DNA from 2 places in the Agromyces sp. NPDC127015 genome. Region 2 is predicted to be linked to the other one. Evidence: predicted binding sites of a transcription regulator. Region 2 holds the regulator's gene; the other holds the start of a gene.
The links. Region 2 encodes HrcA, which represses chaperone genes, less so after heat shock. Its sites were predicted from a motif close to TTNGCACTCGNNNNNNNCGAGTGCNAA; they were not measured.

Region 1: groL (chaperonin GroEL) is a predicted target of HrcA. The motif match lies at 9,432-9,458, and genes of this name have one in related genera.

Annotation. Positions count from the first base shown of each region.
Region 1 is NZ_JBHXDI010000005.1:155,772-166,762, forward strand. Features, by position in the region: gene rlmB (23S rRNA (guanosine(2251)-2'-O)-methyltransferase RlmB) at 1-649, shown strand, start outside; gene ACFWGP_RS15460 (DUF4032 domain-containing protein) at 726-2,045, opposite strand; gene ACFWGP_RS15465 (ABC transporter ATP-binding protein) at 2,167-3,267, opposite strand; gene ACFWGP_RS15470 (thioredoxin domain-containing protein) at 3,549-4,481, shown strand; tRNA gene ACFWGP_RS15475 (tRNA-Thr) at 4,593-4,665, shown strand; gene ACFWGP_RS15480 (DMT family transporter) at 4,667-5,695, shown strand; gene ACFWGP_RS15485 (nitroreductase family protein) at 5,679-6,227, opposite strand; gene msrB (peptide-methionine (R)-S-oxide reductase MsrB) at 6,224-6,625, opposite strand; gene ACFWGP_RS15495 (DUF3263 domain-containing protein) at 6,817-7,113, shown strand; gene ACFWGP_RS15500 (LytR C-terminal domain-containing protein) at 7,141-7,686, shown strand; gene ACFWGP_RS15505 (cold-shock protein) at 7,897-8,100, shown strand; gene ACFWGP_RS15510 (DUF3048 domain-containing protein) at 8,251-9,303, shown strand; gene groL (chaperonin GroEL) at 9,503-10,991, shown strand, end outside.
Region 2 is NZ_JBHXDI010000001.1:739,652-750,642, reverse strand. Features, by position in the region: gene dnaJ (molecular chaperone DnaJ) at 1-790, opposite strand, end outside; gene hrcA (heat-inducible transcriptional repressor HrcA) at 839-1,861, opposite strand; gene ACFWGP_RS03475 (DUF4870 domain-containing protein) at 2,048-2,452, shown strand; gene ACFWGP_RS03470 (DUF4870 domain-containing protein) at 2,566-2,949, shown strand; gene hemW (radical SAM family heme chaperone HemW) at 2,995-4,233, opposite strand; gene ACFWGP_RS03460 (DUF1990 family protein) at 4,236-4,886, opposite strand; gene lepA (translation elongation factor 4) at 4,918-6,792, opposite strand; gene ACFWGP_RS03450 (sensor histidine kinase) at 6,870-8,120, shown strand; gene ACFWGP_RS03445 (response regulator transcription factor) at 8,117-8,737, shown strand; gene ACFWGP_RS03440 (alpha/beta fold hydrolase) at 8,740-9,498, shown strand; gene guaD (guanine deaminase) at 9,677-10,991, shown strand, end outside.

The DNA of each region.
Region 1 (10,991 bases), on a different contig from region 2:
CGACCGGGTGAAAGAGGCCGTCAAGCTCGCCACGAACCGTGGCATCCCGATCCTCGAGGTCATGCGGCCCGAGCTCGACCGGCTCGCCGGCGACGGCGGCGTGCACCAGGGCCTCGCGCTCAAGGTGCCGCCCTACGAGTACGCCCACCCGATCGAACTGCTCGACGAGGTCATCGCCCGCGACGAGACGCCGCTGCTGGTCGCCCTGGACGGCGTCACCGACCCGCGCAACCTCGGCGCGATCCTGCGGTCGACGGGCGCGTTCGGCGGCCAGGGCGTCATCGTGCCGCAGCGCCGTTCGGTCGGCGTGAACTCGGCGGCGTGGAAGACCTCCGCGGGCGCCGCGGCTCGCGTGCCCGTCGCGATGGCCGCGAACCTCACGCAGACGCTCAAGAGCCTCAAGGAGCGCGGTGTCTTCGTGCTGGGCCTCGACGGCGACGGCGACGTGTCGCTGCCGGGCCTCAGCTGGGCCGATCGCCCGATCGTCATCGTGGTCGGCAGCGAGGGCAAGGGGCTCTCGCGCCTCGTCGCCGAGACGTGCGACGCGATCGTGTCGATCCCGATCAGCGCCTCGACCGAGTCGCTGAACGCGGGCATCGCCGCATCGGTCACGCTCTACGAGATCGCGAAGCTGCGCGCCGCCGAGTAACGAGCGCGCCGCCGCGCGACCGACCCACGGGCGCCGACCCCCGCGGGCGCCGACCCGCGGGCGCGACGCCCGTGCGTCAGACCTTCAGCCGCCAGTCGTCCTCGTCGTCGGGGTCGATCGCGCTGATCGCAGCCGTCTCGGTCGGCACGACGTCCATCGCCGCCGTGATCGATCCGGTCGGCGGGTCGATCACGGTCGCCTCGTCGCGGCGGTGCCGCAGCACCTCGTTGACGTACGAGGTCACGGCCTCGGCGAGGGGAATGTCGTGTCCGGCGCGCTGCGCCATGAACCAGCGGTGCTCGAGCAGCTGGTGGAACACCTCGGCCGGCTCCAGCTTGCGGCGCAGCTCGAGCGGGATGGCGCGGACCACCGGCTCGAACACCCGCATGAGCCACTCGTGCGCGACCATCTCCTCGTCGAGGTCGGCCTTGCCGTACGCCGCGCGGTACGAGTCGAGGTCGTTGAGCAGCCGCCGGGCCTGGTTCTCGCCCGCGTCGAGGCCGGTGAGGCGCAGCAGGCGCCGCTGGTGGTGGCCCGCGTCGACGACCTTCGGCTGGATGCGGACCGTCGTGCCCGAGGCATCCGTCTTGATCGCCAGCTCTTCGACGTCGAAGCCGAGCTCGTTGAGGCGGTTGACGCGTTCGGTGATGCGCCAGCGCTCGGCGCCGGGGAACGATTCCGGCCCGGTGAGCTCGCCCCAGAGCTTGCGGTAGGCGTCGACGATGCCGTTCGAGATGCGCACCGGGTCGAGCTCGTCGGCGACCTTGCCGCCGGCCTCGAGGTCGAGCAGCTCGCCGGCGATGTTCACGCGCGCGATCTCGAGGTCGTTCTCGCGCTGGCCGTTCGAGAGGCCGCCCTCGAAGAGCTTGCCGGTCTCGGCGTCGACGAGGTAGGCGGCGAACGCGCCGGCATCACGGCGGAAGAGCGTGTTCGAGAGCGACACGTCGCCCCAGAAGAAGCCGACGATGTGGAGCCGCACGAGCAGCACCGCCAGGGCGTCGACGAGCCGGGTCGCGGTGTCGGGTCGCAGCGTCTGCGAGAACAGGGCCCGGTACGGCAGCGAGAACCGCAGGTGCCGCGTCACGAGCACGGGCTTGAGCTCCTCGGCCTCGTCGTCGGTGCGGTTCGTGATGACCGCGACCGGTTCGACGCAGGGGATCTCGAGCCGCTGCAGGGTGCGCAGCATCTCGTACTCGCCCCGCGCCATCTCGGCGGTCGTCTCCTTGATCGCGACGACGTGGCCGCCGAGATGGGCGAAGCGCACGAGGTGCCGCGAGATGCCCTTCGGCAGCGCGGCGATCGCGTCGGACGGCCATGACTCGAGCGGGAGGTTCCACGGCAGATCGAGGAGCGCCGGGTCGGTCATGGCCGAGGTGATCGAGAGGGAACCGCTCATATGTCGATCCTTGCAGCCCTGCGGCGGTTGCAGAAACGGGATGCCTCGCGCGGGGCGCCGCCGGAGACGACGATGCCGGCCGGGCCGAGGGCCCGACCGGCATCGATCGTCGTGAGGCGCGTCAGCTGACGACGGCCTTGTTGCCGAGGCGGTCGCCCGACTCGGCGTCGAAGAGGTGCACGTGGTTCGGCGTCGCGGTGAGGTAGACCTTGTCGCCGGCGTTCGGGTGCAGGCGGCCGTCGACGCGCGCGACGATGTCGGTGCGCTTGCCCTCGACGGTCGAGTGCCCGTAGAGGTAGCCGTCGGCGCCGAGCTCCTCGACGAGGTCGACGTCGACCTCGAGGCCCTCGCCCGGGGTCGCCGACACGACGATGTCCTCGGGGCGCACGCCGATCGTGGCGACAGCCCCGTTGGCCTCGGCGAGCACGTCGCGGTCGACGGGAACGACAGCCGTGCCGAACTTGACGCCGGAGTCGACGAGGTCGGCGTGGAACAGGTTCATGGCGGGCGAGCCGATGAAGCCGGCGACGAACACGTTGTTCGGCTTCTCGTACAGGTCGCGCGGGGTGCCGACCTGCTGGAGCAGGCCGTCCTTCAGGACCGCGATGCGGTCGCCCATCGTGAGCGCCTCGGTCTGGTCGTGCGTGACGTAGACGGTCGTGACGCCGAGCCGGCGCTGGAGCGACGCGATCTGGGTGCGGGTCTGCACGCGGAGCTTGGCGTCGAGGTTCGAGAGCGGCTCGTCCATGAGGAAGACCTGGGGCTGGCGAACGATCGCGCGGCCCATCGCGACGCGCTGGCGCTGGCCGCCGGAGAGGGCCTTCGGCTTGCGGCTGAGGTAGGGCTCGAGGTCGAGCAGCTTCGCGGCCTCGAGGACCCGCGCAGCGCGCTCGTCCTTGCCGACGCCCGCGATCTTGAGCGCGAAGCCCATGTTCTCGGCGACCGTCATGTGCGGGTAGAGCGCGTAGTTCTGGAAGACCATCGCGATGTCGCGGTCTTTCGGGGGGACGTCGGTGACGTTGCGGTCGCCGATGAAGATGTTGCCGTCGTTGACCTCTTCGAGGCCGGCGAGCATGCGGAGCGACGTGGACTTGCCGCAGCCGGACGGGCCGACGAGCACGAGGAACTCGCCGTCGGCGATCTCGAGGTCGAGCTGGTCGACCGCGGGGCGGGTGCCGCCCGGGTAGAGGCGGGTGGCCTTGTCGAACGTGACTGACGCCATGTTGATTTCTCTCCTTCACCGGCAGGTACGTGCCGGACGATCCGTTGTGAATGGAAGCGCGTCGACGGTGACGCCTCCTCAGTATCGCACGCGCGGCAGAGGCTCCCGACCACGGAGGAATTCGCGGGGATGCCTCGCACGGACCTCTCGGGGCGGACCGCCAGACCGTCGTCGCGATGTCCAGCCGGGGTTCGGGTGATTCCCAGATGCCGTTCCTACTATCGTGTTCACGTGCGCCCCCCTGTTTCGGCGTGCCCACACAGCGACCGGAGTGACCATCGATGAGCAACGGCGGATCCAACCAGCCACGCCCCACCCGTAACCAGCAGCGGGAGGCCGCGCGCGAGAAGGCGCGCGAGCTCCGCGAGGCGCAGAAGAAGCGCGACCGCCGCAACAAGGTGCTGATCCAGGGCGGAATCATCGTGGCGGTCATCGCGATCGCGGCGCTCGTCGGCACGCTCATCTTCAACAGCGTGAAGCCGGCCGGCCCCGGCCCCGCCAACATGGCGAGCGACGGCATCGTGCTCACGGGGGCCGACGGCACGATCACGCCGGTCGACACCCCGGCGCTGGCAGCCGGTGCGACGCCCAAGCCGACCGAGCAGGACGACAGCGGCACGGTCGCGAACATCGTCGTCTACGTCGACTACCTGTGCCCCTTCTGCGGCCAGTTCGAGACGACGAACGGCGAAGCGATCAGCACGATGGTCGAGCAGGGGGCGGCGACGCTCGAGGTGCACCCGCTCGCGATCCTCACGAACCGATCGAACGGCACCCAGTACTCGCTGCGCGCCGCGAACGCGGCGGCGTGCGTCGCCGACACCTCGCCCGAGGCGTTCCTCGACTTCAACGCGCTGCTCTTCGAGAACCAGCCCGAGGAGGGCAGCGACGGCCTCACGAACGACCAGCTGAAGGAGTTCGTGTCGCAGTCGGGTGCCAAGTCGACGTCGACGATCGAGAAGTGCATCGACGAGACCCAGTTCAAGTCGTGGGTGCAGGAGGCGACGACCCGCGCGCTCACCCAGCCCGTGCCGAACTCGGAGCTCGAGTCGATCAAGGGCACCCCGACGGTGCTCGTGAACGGCAAGCAGTACCAGGGTTCGCTCACCGACCCGGCCGAGTTCCAGTCGTTCGTGCTGCAGGCCACCGGCGAGGCGTTCTCGGAGTCGAACTCGACCCCGTCGCCCACCCCGACGCCCACGCCCGCGGGCTGACCCATCGCGATCGCACGAAGGCCCGGCGCGCGTCGCCGGGCCTTCGTCGTCTCCGCACACCGGCGGCCGGGCTCCGAGTAGGATTGTCGGGGCCCGCACCGGTCGGGCCATGCCGGCTTGGCGCAATTGGTAGCGCACCGTACTTGTAATACGGGGGTTGCGGGTTCAAGTCCCGCAGTCGGCTCTTGACCGAGCATCCCGCCGACGTGCACGAGCACCACCAGCACGCCGAACGCACCCGCATGCCGCGCTGGATCGCCATCGCGCTGGCGATCGTGTTCGGGGCGTTCACGGCCCTGCAGTCGCGGGTCAACGGCGCGCTCGCGGCCGACCTCGACGACGCGTTCACGGCCGCCGCGATCTCGTTCGGGTCGGGGCTCGTGATCCTCGCCGTCGCCCTCTGCGTGTGGCGTCCGGGTCGGGTCGGCCTCCGGCGGGTGATCGCCGCGCTCGGCGCGCGCCGGCTCGCCTGGTGGATGGTGCTCGGCGGTTTGAGCGGTGCGTGGTTCGTCACGACCCAGGGCCTGTCGGCGGGGCTCCTCGGCGTCGCGATGTTCACCGTCGCGATCGTCGCGGGCCAGACGATCGGCGGGATCGTGTTCGACCTCGCGGGCCTCGGCCCGGGCGGCAGGAGGCCGCTCTCGCCGACCCGGGTGCTCGGCGCGGTCCTCGCCCTCGCGGCGATCGCCTGGGCCGTCTCGGCGCAGCTCGCCCACGACGTGCCGTTCGTCGTCATGCTGCTGCCGTTCGCGGCCGGCCTCGCCGTCTCGTGGCAGCAGGCCGTCAACGGCCGCGTCAAGGCCGAGGCGTCGAGCGCGCTGACGGCGGCGTTCGTGAACTTCGCGGTCGGCACCGTCGCTCTCGTCGCGGCGGCGGTCGTGCACGGCGTCGCCGCAGGCTGGCCCGAACGCCTGCCGACCGAACCGTGGCTCTACGCCGGCGGGGCGATCGGCTGCATCTTCATCGCGGGCCAGGCGCTCGTCGTGCGCGTCGTCGGCGTGCTCCTGCTCGCGCTGTGCGGCGTCGCCGGACAGCTCGCGGGCGCGCTCGCGCTCGACCTCTTCCTGCCGACCGGACGCGCCGTGGACGCGGCGACGATCGGCGGCACCCTCCTCGCGCTCGCCGCGGTCGCGGTCGCATCGATCCGGTGGTCGCGCCACCGGCACCGCTCCGACGTCGTCGAGCGCCCCGACGCGGTCAATCGATCGAGCTGAACTGCGGCGGCCTGGCCGGGCCCCTCGGCGCCCGTTCGCCGTCGCGGCCGCCGACGTAGAGCCAGCCGAGCAGCTGCTCGTTGGGCGCGAGGCCGTGCATGTCGGCGACGGCCGGATGCCTCGTATACGGCCCGGTGCGCCACATGACGCCCCAGCCGGCCTCGTCGAGCAGGAGGCTCAGCATGTGCGCGACGCCGGCCGCCGCGGCGTCCTGCTCCCAGTCGGCAGCCTTCGGGTGCCAGGTGCGGCGCACGACGAGCGCGATGAGGAGCGGGGCGCGCAACGGCTTGGCCGCGAGCTTGTCGGCGGCCGCGCCGTCGAGACCGGATGCCTCGACGAGTGCGGCACCGAGCCGCCTCCGCGCGTCGCCGCGCAGGGCGATCGTCCGCCACGGACGGAGGCCCGCGTGATCGGCGACCCGTTCCACCGCCTCGAGCAGCACGAGCAGCTCGGCGTCGTCGGGCGCGGCCTCCGTCACCTTGGGTGCCGAGCGGCGCAGGAGCGCCGCCCGGCGTGCCGGATCCGTCGTCACTGCTCGGGCGTGAAGCCGAGCGCGAGCGAATTCATGCAGTAGCGGTCGCCGGTCGGCGTGCCGAACCCGTCGGGGAAGACGTGCCCCAGGTGCGAGCCGCACGCCGCGCAGCGGACCTCGGTGCGCACCATGCCGAGGGTGCGGTCCTCGATGAGCTCGACCGCCTCGGGCCGCACCGACTCGTAGAAGCTCGGCCAGCCGCACCCCGAGTCGAACTTGGTGCCGCTCTTGAAGAGCTCGGCACCGCATGCGCCGCAGGTGTAGACGCCGGCGCGCTCCTCGTCGAGCAGTTCGCCCGACCACGGCCGCTCGGTCGCGGCCTCACGGAGCACCGAGTACCGTGCGGGGTCGAGCTCGGCGCGCCATTCCTCATCGCTCTTCTGCACCGGGTGTGACATGGGCGCTCCTCTCGTTCACGGGGTCGGTTCCATCGTCGCAGTTCTCAGGGGCGGCGACGACATCGGATGCAACGCCGCGAGCGGCCCGGCTGTTCCGCGGTGACACACGCCGCCATGCGGCGGCCTCTCGGCGAGCGTTGCCTAGGATGTGCTGCAGGCGGGCCGCCCGGCTCGCGCGACGGGAGGACCGGATGAGCGCCGAGCGCGTGCCGCACCGCCCCGACGACGCCCCGCTCGACGATCGCCAGTTGCGCGTGCTCGCCTTCGAGGCGCGCGCGTGGCAGCAGCCGGCCCGCAAGGCCGAGGCGATCCGCGACGAGTTCGGCATCTCGGCCGCCCGTTACTATCGGATCCTCGGCGAGCTCATCGATTCGCCGGCGGCGCTGCGCCACGACCCGATGCTCGTCAAGCGACTGCAACGCCTGCGGTCCGCACGCCGCGCGGCGAGATCGCAACGTTCGCTCTCCCTCGGCCGACCGCTCGACTGAGCCGGCCCCGACCCCGATCTGGACCCCATGGCGCAGAAGTTCCCCCGCGACCGCTTCGACTCGATCCCGCACGGCATCGACCGCGTCGGCGCGCATCGCGCTCCCGCCCGCCGCGGTGCGAAGTGGATCAGGTTCGGCTGGGCGGCGCTCGCGACCGTCGTGCTCGCCGGCATCGGCATCGCGGGGGTCATGATCTTCAACGACCGCCTCGACATCTCGGGCGGCGGGCCCGCTGCGACGGCGTCGGCGTCGCCCGCCGCCACGGCCCCGCCGACGATCGCACCGGTGCCGGTGACGGTGCTCAACGGCACCTCGACGGCGGGCCTCGCGGCGAAGGCGAGCGAGACGCTGACGGCCGGCGGGGTCACGGTGGGCGCCACCGCGAACGCCAGCGAGAACGACATCACGGAGACGGTCGTCTATTATGCGACACCCGACCTCGAGGGCGCGGCGCGCGGGGTCGCCGGACTCCTGCCGGAAGCCGACGTCCGGTTGTCGGAGAGCTTCGCCGAGACGGGCACGCCGCTCGTCCTCGTCCTGGGCTCCGACTACGCGGAGGCGTCCGCCGGCTGATCGCCCGCGAATCGTTGCCATTCTGCGACCATTCGTTGCATCGGACCCCTTGTGCGCGGGATGTCGGGTCTGTGAGTATCTGGAATTGGTCGCTCGCGCCCGCGCTGTGCAGGCGCCCCCTCGGGGCTCGTGCCAGTGCATCGACTGAGCCGGCCCGGTACAGGCGACAGGCACGTGCTGATCGACACACTGCAGTTATGGGAGCAACGCATGGCGAACGGAACCGTCAAGTGGTTCAACGCTGAAAAGGGATACGGTTTCATCACCGTCGACGACGGCAGCCAGGACGTCTTCGTCCACTACTCGGCCATCGACATGGCCGGGTACAAGGTGCTCGAAGAGGGCCAGCAGGTCGTCTTCGAGGTCGGCACCGGGTCGAAGGGGCCGCAGGCCGAGGCGGTGCGTCCCGCCTGAGCGTCATCCGAGCGTCCCGAACGCGTCGCCGATCGGCGGCGCGTTCGGTGTTCGTGGGGTTCGTCGCGCGACCCGGCGACGTGCGGCGGGCGCGGCGTGTCCCGGGCCGCATCCCGGCCGGCGAAGCCCGGCGATGGCTACGATGACGGCATGGTCAAGGGGGTCCGCCCGGGCGCGAGACGTGCGATCGCCGTCCTCGTGCTCGCCGCGGCGGTGCTCGTCACCGCGGCGTGCCAGTCGTCACCGCCCGAACCGACCGAGGCGCCGACGCCGTCGGCCGAACCGCGGCCGGTCGGGACGTCGCAGCCCGTCGCGGTCTCGTTCTCGCCGCTGCGCGGCACCACGACCGACCCCGCGGCGCCCGCGCACCCGTCGCTCGCGGTCAAGATCGACGACCACGAGGAGGCGCGGCCGCAGATCGCGCTCAACCGCACCGACCTCGTCTTCGAGGAGCTCGTCGAGGGCGGCATCACCCGCTACGTCGCGGTCTGGCACTCGGACGTGCCGGACAGCGTGGGACCGGTCCGGTCGATCCGGCCGATGGATCCCGACATCGTGACGCCGCTCGGCGGCATCATCGCGTACTCGGGCGGGCAGGACCAGTTCGTCGCGATGATGATGGCGACCCCGCTCAAGAACATCGTGTTCGACTACGACGACACCGGTCTCTTCCACCGCGCCGACGAGCGGCCGGGACCGCACGACGTGATCCTGCGCTCGAAGGAGGCGGTCGGGCGCAACGCGAAGCTCGATCCGCCCCCGGTGCAGTTCGCGTACGGCACGGCCGACCCGCTCGCCGACCCCGCCCTGAAGGCGGCACCGACCTCGAAGATCGCGCTCGTGTTCTCCGATGCCCGAAACCCCTCGTGGGACTGGGACGCGGGCACCTCGAGCTGGCTCCGCTCGCAGGAGGGGCGGGCCGACACGCAGGAGGGCGGCGAACGCGTCCGTGCGACGAATGTCGTCACGATGCGGGTCGGCATCGACTGGCGATACGGCGAGGTGCCGAAGACGGTGATGGTCGGCTCGGGGGAGGTGTGGGTCTCGAGCGCCGGGCGCACCGCCCACGGAACCTGGAAGAAGGACTCGCAGGCGGCGCCGATCGTGCTCACCGCCGACGACGGGTCGCCGCTTCGGCTCGCGCCGGGCAACACCTGGATCGAACTCGTGCCGAAGTCGGGTTCGGTGAAGTTCGCGCCCTGAACGGCGCCGGCCACGAGGCATCCGGGAGGTCTCGGACCGCCGCGCACGCAGCGGCGGGTGTTCGCCGCGAGCGTGCGGAAGGGTCCGGTGCTCGCTTGCACTCCCAGCACGAGAGTGCCAGAATCGTCTTAGCACTCACTCGTTTTGAGTGCTAAACCACGAATCTTTGAAGACGTCCGAGAAGGGACGAGAGACACACATGGCAAAGATCATTGCTTTCGACGAAGAGGCCCGCCGCGGCCTCGAGCGCGGCCTCAACACGCTCGCCGACGCGGTCAAGGTGACCCTCGGCCCGCGCGGCCGCAACGTCGTGCTCGAGAAGAAGTGGGGCGCCCCCACGATCACGAACGACGGCGTCTCGATCGCCAAGGAGATCGAACTCGACGACCCGTACGAGAAGATCGGCGCCGAGCTCGTCAAGGAGGTCGCGAAGAAGACCGACGACGTCGCCGGTGACGGCACCACGACCTCGGTCGTCCTCGCTCAGGCGCTCGTCCGCGAGGGCCTCCGCAACGTCGCCGCAGGCGCCGACCCCATCTCGCTGAAGCGCGGCATCGAGAAGGCCGTCCAGGCCGTCGAGGCCGAGCTCCTCGCGAACGCGAAGGACGTCGAGACGAAGGAAGAGATCGCCGCCACGGCCTCGATCTCGGCCGCCGACGAGCAGATCGGTGCGCTCATCGCCGAGGCGATCGACAAGGTCGGCAAGGAGGGCGTCGTCACCGTCGAGGAGTCGAACACCTTCGGCACCGAGCTCGAGCTGACCGAGGGCATGCGCTTCGACAAGGGCTACCTGTCGGCGTACTTCGTCACCGACCCCGAGCGTCAGGAGGCGGTCTTCGAAGACCCGTACATCCTGATCGTCAACAGCAAGGTCTCGAACATCAAGGACCTGCTGCCCATCGTCGACAAGGTGATCCAGACCGGCAAGCAGCTGCTCATCATCGCGGAGGACGTCGACGGCGAGGCGCTCGCGACCCTGATCGTGAACAAGATCCGCGGCATCTTCAAGTCGGTCGCCGTCAAGGCTCCCGGCTTCGGCGACCGCCGCAAGGCGCAGCTCCAGGACATCGCGATCCTCACCGGCGGCCAGGTCATCTCCGAGGAGGTCGGCCTCAAGCTCGAGAACGTCACCCTCGACCTGCTCGGCCAGGCCCGCAAGGTCATCATCACCAAGGACGAGACGACCATCGTCGAGGGTGCCGGTGACGAGGAGGCCATCGCCGGCCGCGTCGCGCAGATCCGCAAGGAGATCGACAACACCGACTCCGACTACGACCGCGAGAAGCTCCAGGAGCGCCTCGCCAAGCTCGCCGGCGGCGTCGCCGTCATCAAGGCGGGCGCGGCCACCGAGGTCGAGCTCAAGGAGCGCAAGCACCGCATCGAGGACGCCGTCCGCAACGCGAAGGCCGCCGTCGAGGAGGGCATCGTCGCCGGTGGTGGCGTCGCGCTCATCCAGGCCGGCAAGACCGCCTTCGAGAAGCTCGACGTCTCGGGCGACGAGGCGACCGGCGCGAACATCGTCCGCGTCGCGATCGACGCACCGCTCAAGCAGATCGCCCTCAACGCCGGCCTCGAGCCGGGCGTCGTGGTCGACCGCGTGCGCAACCTCCCGGTCGGCCAGGGCCTCAACGCCGCGACCGGCGAGTACGTCGACATGCTCGCCGCGGGCATCAACGACCCGGTGAAGG
Region 2 (10,991 bases):
CGACCTCGAGGGTCGCGAGCAGGTCGTCGCCGTTGCGGCTGAACACCTCGTGGTTCTTGACCTTGATCTCGAGGTAGAGGTCGCCGTTCGGTCCACCGGCGGGGCCGGCCTCGCCGGAGCCCGGCATCTGCAGGCGAACACCCGTGTCGACGCCCGCAGGGATGTCGACCGGCACCGTACGACGTGCGCGCACGCGCCCCTGGCCCTGGCAGGTGATGCAGGGCGTGGCGATGATCGTGCCGTAGCCGCGGCAGGTGCCGCACGGGCTCGAGGTCATCACGTTGCCGAGGAGCGAGCGCACCTGGCGCTGGATCTGGCCGCTGCCGTGGCAGATGTCGCACGTGACGGGCGAGGTGCCCGGCTGGCAGCACGACCCCTGGCAGGTCTCGCAGCGCACGGCCGTGTCGACCTCGATGTCGCGATGGGTGCCGAAGATCACCTCGTCGAGGCCGACCTCGACGCGGATCAGGGCGTCCTGGCCGCGCTCACGCCGCGACCGCGGGCCACGGCTCTGCTGGCCGGCACCGAAGAACGTCTCGAAGATGTCGCCGAAGCCGCCGAAGTTCTGGCCGCCGAAGCCGCCCTGGCCGCCGCCGAGGTCGTACTGCTGGCGCTGCTTGGGGTCGCTCAGCACGTCGTACGCGTGGGTCACCTCTTTGAAGCGCTCGGATGCCTCGGCGCCCGGGTTCACGTCGGGGTGGAGTTCTCGCGCGAGGCGGCGGTACGCCTTCTTGATCTCGTCGGGGGTGGCGTCGCGGGAGACGCCGAGGACCTCGTAGTGGTCGGCCACGGAGGGCTTGTCCTTTCGGTTGCGCCGGTCGGTTCGGACGGCGGCTGGTCAGTTCTCGCCGAGCGTGCGGGAGAGGTATCGGGCGACGGCGCGGACGGCCGCCATGCTGTTGGAATAGTCCATTCGGGTCGGCCCGACGACGCCGAGGCGCGAGATGTCGCGCCCGGGGATCTCGAACGCACTCGACACGATCGACGTCTCGCCGAGGCCGAACGAGGCGTTCTCTCGGCCGATGCGAACGGCGACGGCGTGCTCGTCGGTCGCCATCTCGCCGAAGAGCCTGAGCAGCACGACCTGTTCCTCGATCGCCTCGATCACCCCGAGGATCGACCCGGCGAAGTCCTGTTCGGTGCGCACGAGGTTCGCGGCACCCGCGACGACCAGCCGGTCGCTGCGCTGCTGGCGCGCCTGGTCGGCGAGCGTCGCGGCGAGCGTGTGCAGCACCGCGGCGTGGCGCCGGTCGACGACGTCGAGCTCGCCCGACAGCAGCTCCGAGGCATCCGTCATCGTGGTGCCCGCGACGAGCTCGTTGAGGCGGTGCCGGAGCGACGCGAGCGTCTCGTCGTCGACCGGTTCGGCGAGCTCGGCGAGCCGCTGCTCGACCTGGCCGGAGTCGGCGATGAGGATGCAGAGCACGCGGGAGGGTGCGAGCGCGACGAGCTCGACGTGACGCACCCGTGCACTCGAGAAGCTCGGGTACTGCACGACCGCGAGCTGCTTCGTGAGCTGGGAGATGAGGCGAACGGTGCGGGCGAGCAGTTCGTCGAGGTCGCTCGACTCGCCGAGGAAGGTCTCGATCGCCTGTCGCTGCGCCGAGCTCAGCGGACGCACGTCGGTGAGCTGGTCGACGAAGACGCGATAGCCCTTGTCGGTCGGAATGCGGCCCGACGACGTGTGCGGCGCCGCGATCAGCTCCTCCTCTTCGAGGAGTGCCATGTCGTTGCGGATGGTCGCGGCCGAGACGCCGAAGGCGTGGCGTTCGACGATCGTCTTCGAGCCGACGGGTTCGCGCGAGGCGACATAGTCCTGCACGATCGCGCGGAGCACCGCGAGACTGCGTTCGGAGACCATGGCCCTCGCTTCCTCTGCACGGCTTGGCACTCGATCGATCGGAGTGCCAATCATATCGCGACATCCCGTGACCCGGCCGTTGCCGCGGTCCCACCGGGGCGCTACCGTATGGATGTTCCGCGCGCCGCCCCCGTTCCCGCGGCCCGCGCCTCCACCCGACCGTTCCCGCCCCCGAAAGGCATGCCCATGAGCGACTCCGCACCGCCGCCCCCCGCCCCCGAGCCGCAGCCGGCCGCCCCCCTCGCCCACGACCAGGACGTGCTCTGGGGCTCGCTCGCCCAGCTCGGCGGCATCGTCGGCCCGCTGCCCTCGCTCATCATCTGGCTCGTGTTCAAGGACCGCGGCCCGTTCACGAACGTCGAGGCGAAGGAGGGCCTCAACTTCCAGATCACGGCGATCATCGCGTACGTCGCGATCGTGATCGTGAACATGGTGCTGGCCCTCGTGACCTTCGGGTTCTGGGGGTACGTCGGGTGGCTCCTGCCGACCGCGCTCTGGGTGACCGTCGTCGTGTTCTCGATCCTCGCGTACCTCAAGGCGAAGGACGGCGTGCACTACCGGTACCCCTTCGCCATCCGCCTCATCAAGTAGCCGGTTCGACGACGCATTGCCGAGCGCGCCGCGGGAACTCTTCCGCGGCGCGCTCGTCTGTGCCAGCATGACAGCGACCCGCCGCCGCCCGGCGGCCCGATCAAGGAGAGACCATGTCCGAGGGCACCCCGCCACCTCCCCCGCCCGTGAACCCCTACGAGCAGAACCAGCCGCTCAGCCCGTCCGACGAGAAGCTCTGGGCGACGCTGATCCAGATCGGCGGCATCATCTTCGGCGTCCTGCCGTCGCTGATCGGCTACCTCATCCTGAAGGACAAGGGCCCGTTCGTCCGCGGCCACGCGGCGACGGCGCTGAACTTCCAGATCACGCTGCTCATCGCCTATGTCGTCGGCTGGATCACCGCGTTCATCCTGATCGGATTCATCATCCTCGCCGCGGCGTGGATCTGCTCGATCGTCTTCGGCATCATCGCCGCGATCGCGGCGAACAAGGGCGAGCCGTACGTCTACCCGATCGCGATCAAGTTCGTCAACTGAGCTCGTCCGCACCGGTTCTCGATCCGCGCCCCGCGTCGTCGGGCGCTACTCGACCACCGGAGCGTCGAGCAGCCGCCGCACCACCGCGTCGGCGAGGAGCCGCCCCTTCCGCGTGAGCGTCAGCACGCCGGAGAGGGCGGCTCTCGCGTCGACGAGGCCGTCTGCGATGAGCCCGGCGACCGCATGACGGCCGCCGGTGTGCAGCGAGGCGAGCTCGAGCCCCTCCCGGATCCGCGTCGCGAGCAGCACGCGCTCGGTCTCGCGCGTCGGTCCGTCGAGCACTTCGCGGCCCACGGCGGGCGAGATGCCCTTCGCGAGGCGTTCGGCGTACGCCGAGGGATGCTTCGCGTTCCACCAGCGCACGCCGCCGACGTGGCTGTGCGCGCCCGGGCCGACGCCCCACCAGTCGTCGCCCCGCCAGTACCCGAGGTTGTGGCGCGACCGGTGCCGGGTGCCGCGCGCCCAGTTGCTGACCTCGTACCAGTCGTAGCCGGCCGCGGCGAGCGACTCGTCGGCGAGCTCGTACATGTCGGCCTCGAGGTCGTCCGACGGCGTCGCGAGCTCACCGCGGCGGATCTGCCGGGCGAGCTTCGTGCCGTCCTCCACGATGAGCGCGTACGCGCTCAGGTGGTCGGGGCGCTGCGCGATGGCGTGCTCGAGGCTGCGCCGCCAGTCGTCGAGCGACTCCCCCGGCGTGCCGTAGATGAGGTCGAGGCTGACGTCGAGCCCTGCGTCGCGGGCCCACTCGACGACCTGCGGCACCCGCTCGGGGTCGTGCGTGCGGTCGAGCGCCGCCAGCACGTGCGGAACCGCCGACTGCATGCCGAACGACACGCGCGTGAACCCGCCGGCCGCGAGCTCGTCGAGCTCTCGCCGTCCGACCGAGTCGGGATTCGCCTCGGTCGTGACCTCGGCGCCGGGCGCGAGGCCGAACTCGTCGCGCACGGCGCCGAGCATCTCGACGAGGTCGGCGGCGGGCAGGAGGGTGGGCGTGCCGCCGCCGAAGAACACGGTCTCGACCGGGCGGGAGGGGACTTCGGATGCCTCGAGCACGCGCCGCGACATCCTGATCTCGTCGATCGCCTGGCCCGCGTAGTCGGCCTGCCGGGCGCCGCGCAGCTCGTCGGACGTGTACGTGTTGAAGTCGCAGTACCCGCACCGCACCCGGCAGAACGGCACGTGCACGTAGACGCCGAACGCGCGGTCCGCGGCGCCCGCGGCCGCCTGGGCCGGCAGCAGGCCGTCGGCCGGAGCCGGTTCGCCGAGCGGCAGCGCCGAGCCCACGCCTACACGCCGCCGGCGGGGTGGAGCGCCCGCAGCTCCCTGCGGGTGAGCTCGCGACGACGACGACGGGTGGACGGCGAGAGCACGGCGCGCACGCCGCCCGCGGTCGCGAGGATCGAGCGGATGGTGAGCCACACCGTGTCGTCGTCGCGGTGCTCGAGGATGAACGACTCCTCGCCGGTCTCGGCGCCGTGCGCCGTCGTTCCGTAGGCGAAGCCGATCCGGTTCGGTTCGTCGATCACGTAGACGACGAGCACGGGGGTCTTCGCCGTGCCGAACCGCCGCTTGTGCTCGAGCGTCGCGGTCATGCCCGCGGCGATGTACGGGGTGCCGTCGGCGCCGAACCGGTCCTCCGTGCGGGGCGCGGGCTGGTCGGCGAGCGGGGCGCCGGTCGGGTCGAACACGATGCCGGGGTACTGGGCCCCGGTGCCGGCCGACACGTCGGCGATCGTGAACCCGGCTCCCCGTTGGATGCCCCACGTCATGAGCGCCTCGGCCGAGCGGTCGAACCGCTCCTGGCCCGAGCCGAGCCGTACCGCGTCCTCGGCGGGCCGGAGGCCCACCGGCGGGTAGCGGAGGAAATCGGGGTCGAGCGTGGCGCCGATCGCCCCGTAGGTGACCGACTGGTCGGTGAACGTGCTTCTGCGAGTCATCCGTGTTCCTTCGCGCGCGGCGGGCCGCGCGCTACTTCTTGGCGTCCTTCTTGGTCTCCGTGTCGCCCGACAGCGCCGCGATGAAGGCCTCCTGCGGGACCTCGACCCGGCCCACCATCTTCATGCGCTTCTTGCCCTCCTTCTGCTTCTCGAGGAGCTTGCGCTTGCGGGTGATGTCACCGCCGTAGCACTTGGCGAGCACGTCCTTGCGCATCGCACGGATCGACTCTCGCGCGATGATGCGCGCACCGATCGCGGCCTGGATCGGCACCTCGAACTGCTGGCGGGGAATGAGCTCGCGCAGCCGACCGGTCATGAGCACGCCGTAGGCGTAGGCCTTGTCGCGGTGCACGATCGCGCTGAAGGCGTCGACCTGCTCGCCCTGCAGCAGGATGTCGACCTTCACGAGGTCGGCCGCCTGGTCGCCGACCGGCTCGTAGTCGAGGCTCGCGTACCCGGCCGTCTTCGACTTCAGCTGGTCGAAGAAGTCGAAGACGATCTCACCGAGCGGGATGTTGTACCGGATCTCGACGCGGTCCTCGCCGAGGTACTCCATGCCGAGCAGGCTGCCGCGGCGCGACTGGCAGAGCTCCATGATCGTGCCGACGTAGTCCTTCGGGGCGAGGATCGCGGCCTTCACCATGGGCTCGCGCACCTCGGCGATCTTCGCGCCCGTCGGGAACTCGCTCGGATTCGTGACGGTGACGGTCTTCTTGTCCTCGGTCGTGACCTCGTAGACCACGCTCGGCGCCGTCGCGATGATGTCGAGCCCGAACTCGCGGCGCAGCCGCTCGGTCACGATCTCGAGGTGGAGGAGGCCGAGGAAGCCGGCGCGGAACCCGAAGCCGAGCGCGACCGACGTCTCGGGCTCGTACACGAGCGCCGCATCGGAGAGCTTCAGCTTGTCGAGCGCCTCACGCAGCTCGGGATAGTCGCTGCCGTCGATCGGGTAGAGACCCGAGAACACCATCGGGAGCGGCTCGGTGTAGCCGGCGAGCGCCTCGGCGGCGGGCTTCACCGCCGTCGTGACCGTGTCGCCGACCTTCGACTGGCGTACGTCCTTCACGCCGGTGATGAGGTAGCCGACCTCGCCGACGCCGAGGCCCTTGGTGGGCGTGGGCTCGGGCGCGGAGACGCCGATCTCGAGGATCTCGTGCGTCGCGCGGGTCGACATCATCTGGATGCGCTCGCGCGGGTTCAGCTGGCCGTCGACCATGCGCACGTAGGTGACGACGCCGCGGTAGCTGTCGTAGACCGAGTCGAAGATCATCGCACGGGGTGCTGCGTCGGCGTTGCCGACCGGCGCGGGGATGCGCTCGACGACCCGGTCGAGCAGCTCCTCGACGCCGACGCCCGTCTTTCCGGAGACCTTCAGCACGTCGTCGGGCGAGCCGCCGATGAGGTCGGCGAGCTCGCGCGCGTACTTCTCGGGCTCGGCCGCCGGAAGGTCGATCTTGTTGAGCACTGGGATGATCTCGAGGTCGTTCTCGAGCGCGAGGTAGAGGTTCGCGAGGGTCTGCGCCTCGATGCCCTGGGCGGCGTCGACGAGCAGGATCGCCCCCTCGCACGCGGCGAGCGAGCGCGAGACCTCGTACGAGAAGTCGACGTGGCCGGGGGTGTCGATCATGTTGAGCGCGTACGCACGGCTCTCGCCCGAGGCATCCTCGACCTGCCACGGCATGCGCACCGCCTGGCTCTTGATCGTGATGCCCCGCTCGCGCTCGATGTCCATGCGATCGAGGTACTGCGCCCGCATGTCGCGATCGGACACGATGCCCGTGATCTGCAGCATGCGGTCGGCAAGCGTCGACTTGCCGTGGTCGATGTGCGCGATGATGCAGAAGTTTCGGATCAACGCGGGGTCGGTGGCGGCGGGCACCGGCGGGTTCACAGCTCTCGGAGACATCCTGTCGATTCTCCCATGATTCGGCTTCCGACTTTCGACGGATGCCTCGCGGCGGGCGCCGCGGCTACGCTCGCAGCATGAGCGCGACCCTGCCGAACCCGTCGCGCGGGGCCGAATCGGCGCTGCGCCCGGTGTTCATCGCGCTTCGGCTCGGGCTGCACCTGCTCGTCGTCGGGCTCACGCTCTTCGTCATCGTGCGGGCGCTCATCTCCGACGACACCGACGAGGTGCCGATCACGGTGCTCGCGATCGCGTTCCTCGCCTGCTACGGCGCGGGGGTCGCGACGGCGCACCGGCACCTGCCGACGTGGGCGCGCGTCGTCTGGCTCGTGATGCTCCTCGCGCTCTGGGTCGCGATGTCGGCGCTCACCCCCGACGCCGCCTTCCTCGCCTTCCCGCTGTTCTTCCTCGAGCTGCACGTGCTCGCCGCGCCGATCGCTGTGCCGCTCGTCGTCGTCACCTTCGGCCTCTCGGTCTGGGGCACGGCGAGCCACCTCGGCTACGAGGTCGGCTCGATCCTCGGACCGCTGATCAGCGCGGGCGTCGCGATCGTGATCGGCCTCGGCTACCGCGCGATGGCGCAGGAGACGAGGGAGCGCCAGGCGCTCATCCTCGACCTGATCGCGACGCGCGAGGAACTCGCGGCCGCGAGCCACGAGGCCGGCACGCTCGCCGAGCGCGAGCGGCTCGCCCGCGAGATCCACGACACCCTCGCGCAGGGACTCTCGAGCATCCAGATGCTGCTGCATGCGGCCGAGCGGGACGTCTCGGACGAGAGCGTGCGTCAGAAGCTCGTGCTCGCCCGCGAGACCGCGGCCGAGAATCTCGGCGAGGCGCGCCGGTTCATCCGCGAGCTCACCCCGCCGTCGCTCGACGAGCAGACGCTGCCCGCCGCGCTCCGCCGGCTCGCCGAGGCCGTCGACGACCAGGCTCACCAGTCGGGCGCCGACACACGCGTCGAGTTCGCGACGAGCGGCGACCCGGTCGTGCTGCCGATGGCGGTCGACGCGGCGCTGCTGCGGATCGCCCAGGGCTCGCTCGCGAACGTCGTGAAGCACGCCGACGCCCGCACGTGCTCGCTCACGCTGACCTACCTCGGCGACGAGGTCGCGCTCGACATCGTCGACGACGGCATCGGCTTCGACGTCGAGGCCGTCGCCCGACGCGCCGCGGCAGCCGCCGCGGACGGCACGACGGCCGCTGCCGGCGAGTACGGCCTCCGTTCGATCCGGCGGCGCGCCGAAGAGCTCGGCGGCCGATCCGACGTCGAATCCGCGCCCGGCGAGGGCACGGCGCTGTCGATCCGCATCCCGGTGGTGCCAGCATGATCCGGCTGCTGCTCGCCGACGACCACCCGGTGGTGCGGGCGGGCATCCGCGCGATGCTCGAACGCGAGGTCGATCTCGAGGTCGTCGGCGAGGCGTCCTCGGCCGAGGACGCGGTGCGTCTCGGCCGGAAGGGCGTCGACCTCGTCCTCATGGACCTCCAGTTCCCCGGCGCGATGCAGGGTGCGGAGGCGACCCGCCGGCTGCGCGCCGAGCCCGACGGACCGAGGGTGCTCGTGCTCACCAACTACGACACCGACGCCGACATCCTCGGGGCGATCGAAGCCGGCGCGAGCGGCTACCTCCTGAAGGACGCACCGCCCGAGACGCTCATCGCGGCCGTGCGCGCCGCCGCAGAGGGCGATCGGGCGCTCGCACCGGAGCTCGCCGCGAAGCTCGACGCCTCCCGCGCCACGGGCGAGCGCCTGACGGTGCGCGAGGCCGAGGTGCTCGCGCTCGTCGCCGAGGGTCGCACCAACCGCGAGATCGGCAAGTCGCTCTTCCTCAGCGAGGCGACCGTCAAGTCGCACCTCGTGCACATCTTCACGAAGCTCGGCGTCGGCTCGCGCACCGCGGCCGTCGCCCGGGCTCGTGAGATCGGGGCGATCAGGGCGGGGTGAGCATGGTCGGCGCCCGCATCGTGCTCGTGCACGGCATCCGAACCTCGGCCACGATGTGGCGGCGGCAGGTCGCCGCGCTCACGGTGCACGGCGTCGACGTCGTCGCGGTCGACCTGCCCGGGCACGGGTCGCGCATGGCCGAGGAGTTCTCGATCGACGCCGCGATGGCGGTGATCGAGGAGGCGCTGAACCCGCCGCCGACCGATGGGACGGCTCCGGATGCCGCGCCGCCGCGTCTGCTCGTCGGCCTCAGCCTCGGCGGCTACTTGTCGATCGAGTTCGCGGCGAGGCATCCGGATCGTCTCGACGGCCTCGTCGCGGCCGCGTGCGGGACCGTGCCTCGCGGGCCAGGTCTCGCCGCCTACCGGTCGATCGCCGCGGCCATCGCCCGTCTGCCCGATCGCGGACGATGGCTGAACGACGCGACCGCCGCCCTCTTCCTCGCGCCCGACGCGCTCGCCGATGTGGTCGCAGGCGGCGTCGCACTCGACGTGATGGCCCCCGCGCTCGCGGCCGTCGGGCACCTCGATCCGGTGGCGGCGCTCGACGCCGTCCGGGTGCCGATCTGGTTCGTGAACGGACGCTACGACCACTTCCGGCTGCAGGAACGGCGGCTGCTGCGCGCGGCGCACGACGCTCGGCTCGTCGTCGTGCCCGGGGCGACCCACCTCGTGAGCCTGACCGCGGCCGACGGCTTCACCGCGGTCGTGCTCGGCGCCGTCGCCGAGCTCGAACGGCGCGCCACCGCCCGGCACCGCTGACCCGTTCGACCCGAAATGCTTGCCCTCCGCAGGCAACCGACGTAGCGTGTCGTCGGCGCATCGTTCGCATGGATAACCGATGCGCTGCAGATTCAGTGTCGAACCATGCATCGGTCAGGCAACGCCGGCCGGTGCGTCGATACGCATCAGCTGGCGGGGCCGAAAGGTGGTCCCAACGATGGTTCCCTCCCAGCTCTACCGTGCGACCGTCGTCGACACGCCCGTCAGCCCGTTCGAGGGCGGCGAGGCGCGCTACGACGCCGACAGTGCGATCGTCGTCGAAGGCGGCGTCATCCGCTTCCGCGGCGCATTCGACGAGGCATCCCGGCGGCACCCCGACGCGACGGTCGTCGACCTGCGCGACGGCGTGCTGCTTCCCGGGCTCGTCGACACGCACGTCCACTTCCCGCAGCTGCGTTCCATGGCGGGGCTCGGCCTGCCGTTGCTCGACTGGCTCGACCGGTACACCCTGCCCGAGGAGACGCGGTTCGTCGACGACGCGTACGCGCGCGAGGTCGCCCCGCAGTTCCTCAACGCGCTCGCGGCGGCCGGCACGACGAGTGCGCTCGTGTTCGGATCGCACTTCGCCGGCGCCATGCGCGAGTTCTTCGGCGCGGCGTCGTCGTCGGGCCTGCGCATCACGAGCGGGCTCGTCGTCGGCGACCGGATGCTGCTCGACGGGCTCTACACGACGCCCGAGCGAGCGCGTGAGGAAGCGGCCGCCCTCGTCGAGGCATGGCACGGCCGCGGCCGCCTGCGCTATGCAGTCACGCCGCGGTTCTCATTGTCGGCGTCCGACGACCTGCTCGCCGCGTGCAGCGACACGTTCGCCTCGCGCGACGACCTCTGGTTCACCTCGCACCTCAACGAGAACGCCGCCGAGGTCGACACGGTCGCGAGCCTCTTCCCCGACCGCCGCGACTACCTCGACACGTACGATCACCACGGGCTCGTGAACCGCCGTTCGGTCTTCGCGCACAGCGTGCACACGACGGTGCCCGAACTCGCCAGGATGGCGGAGGCGGGCGCCTCGGTCGCGCACTGCCCGACGTCGAACTCGGCGCTCGGCAGCGGGCTGTTCCCGTTGCGTCGCCATCTCGACGCCGGCGTGCGCGTCGCGCTCGGCACCGATGTCGGGGCCGGCAACGGGTTCAGCCTGTTCAAGGACGGCATCCAGGCGTACTTCATGCAGATGCTGCTCGGCCCCGACGGCGTGCAGCTCGAGCCCGCGCATCTCCTCTACCTCGCGACGCTCGCCGGAGCCGAGGCGCTCGGGCTCGAAGGTGTCGGCCATCTCGGCGTCGGCATGCAGTTCGACGCGATCCACGTGCGCCCGGCGCCGGGCTCGGCGTACGACATCGTGCTGTCGCGCTCGGAGTCGGCGGGCGACGTGCTCGCCCGCACGTTCGCGCTGGCGACCACCCATGATGTCGCTGCGACATGGGTCGGCGGCGACCTCGTGCACGCGCGCTCGTCGGTCCTCGGCGACGAGG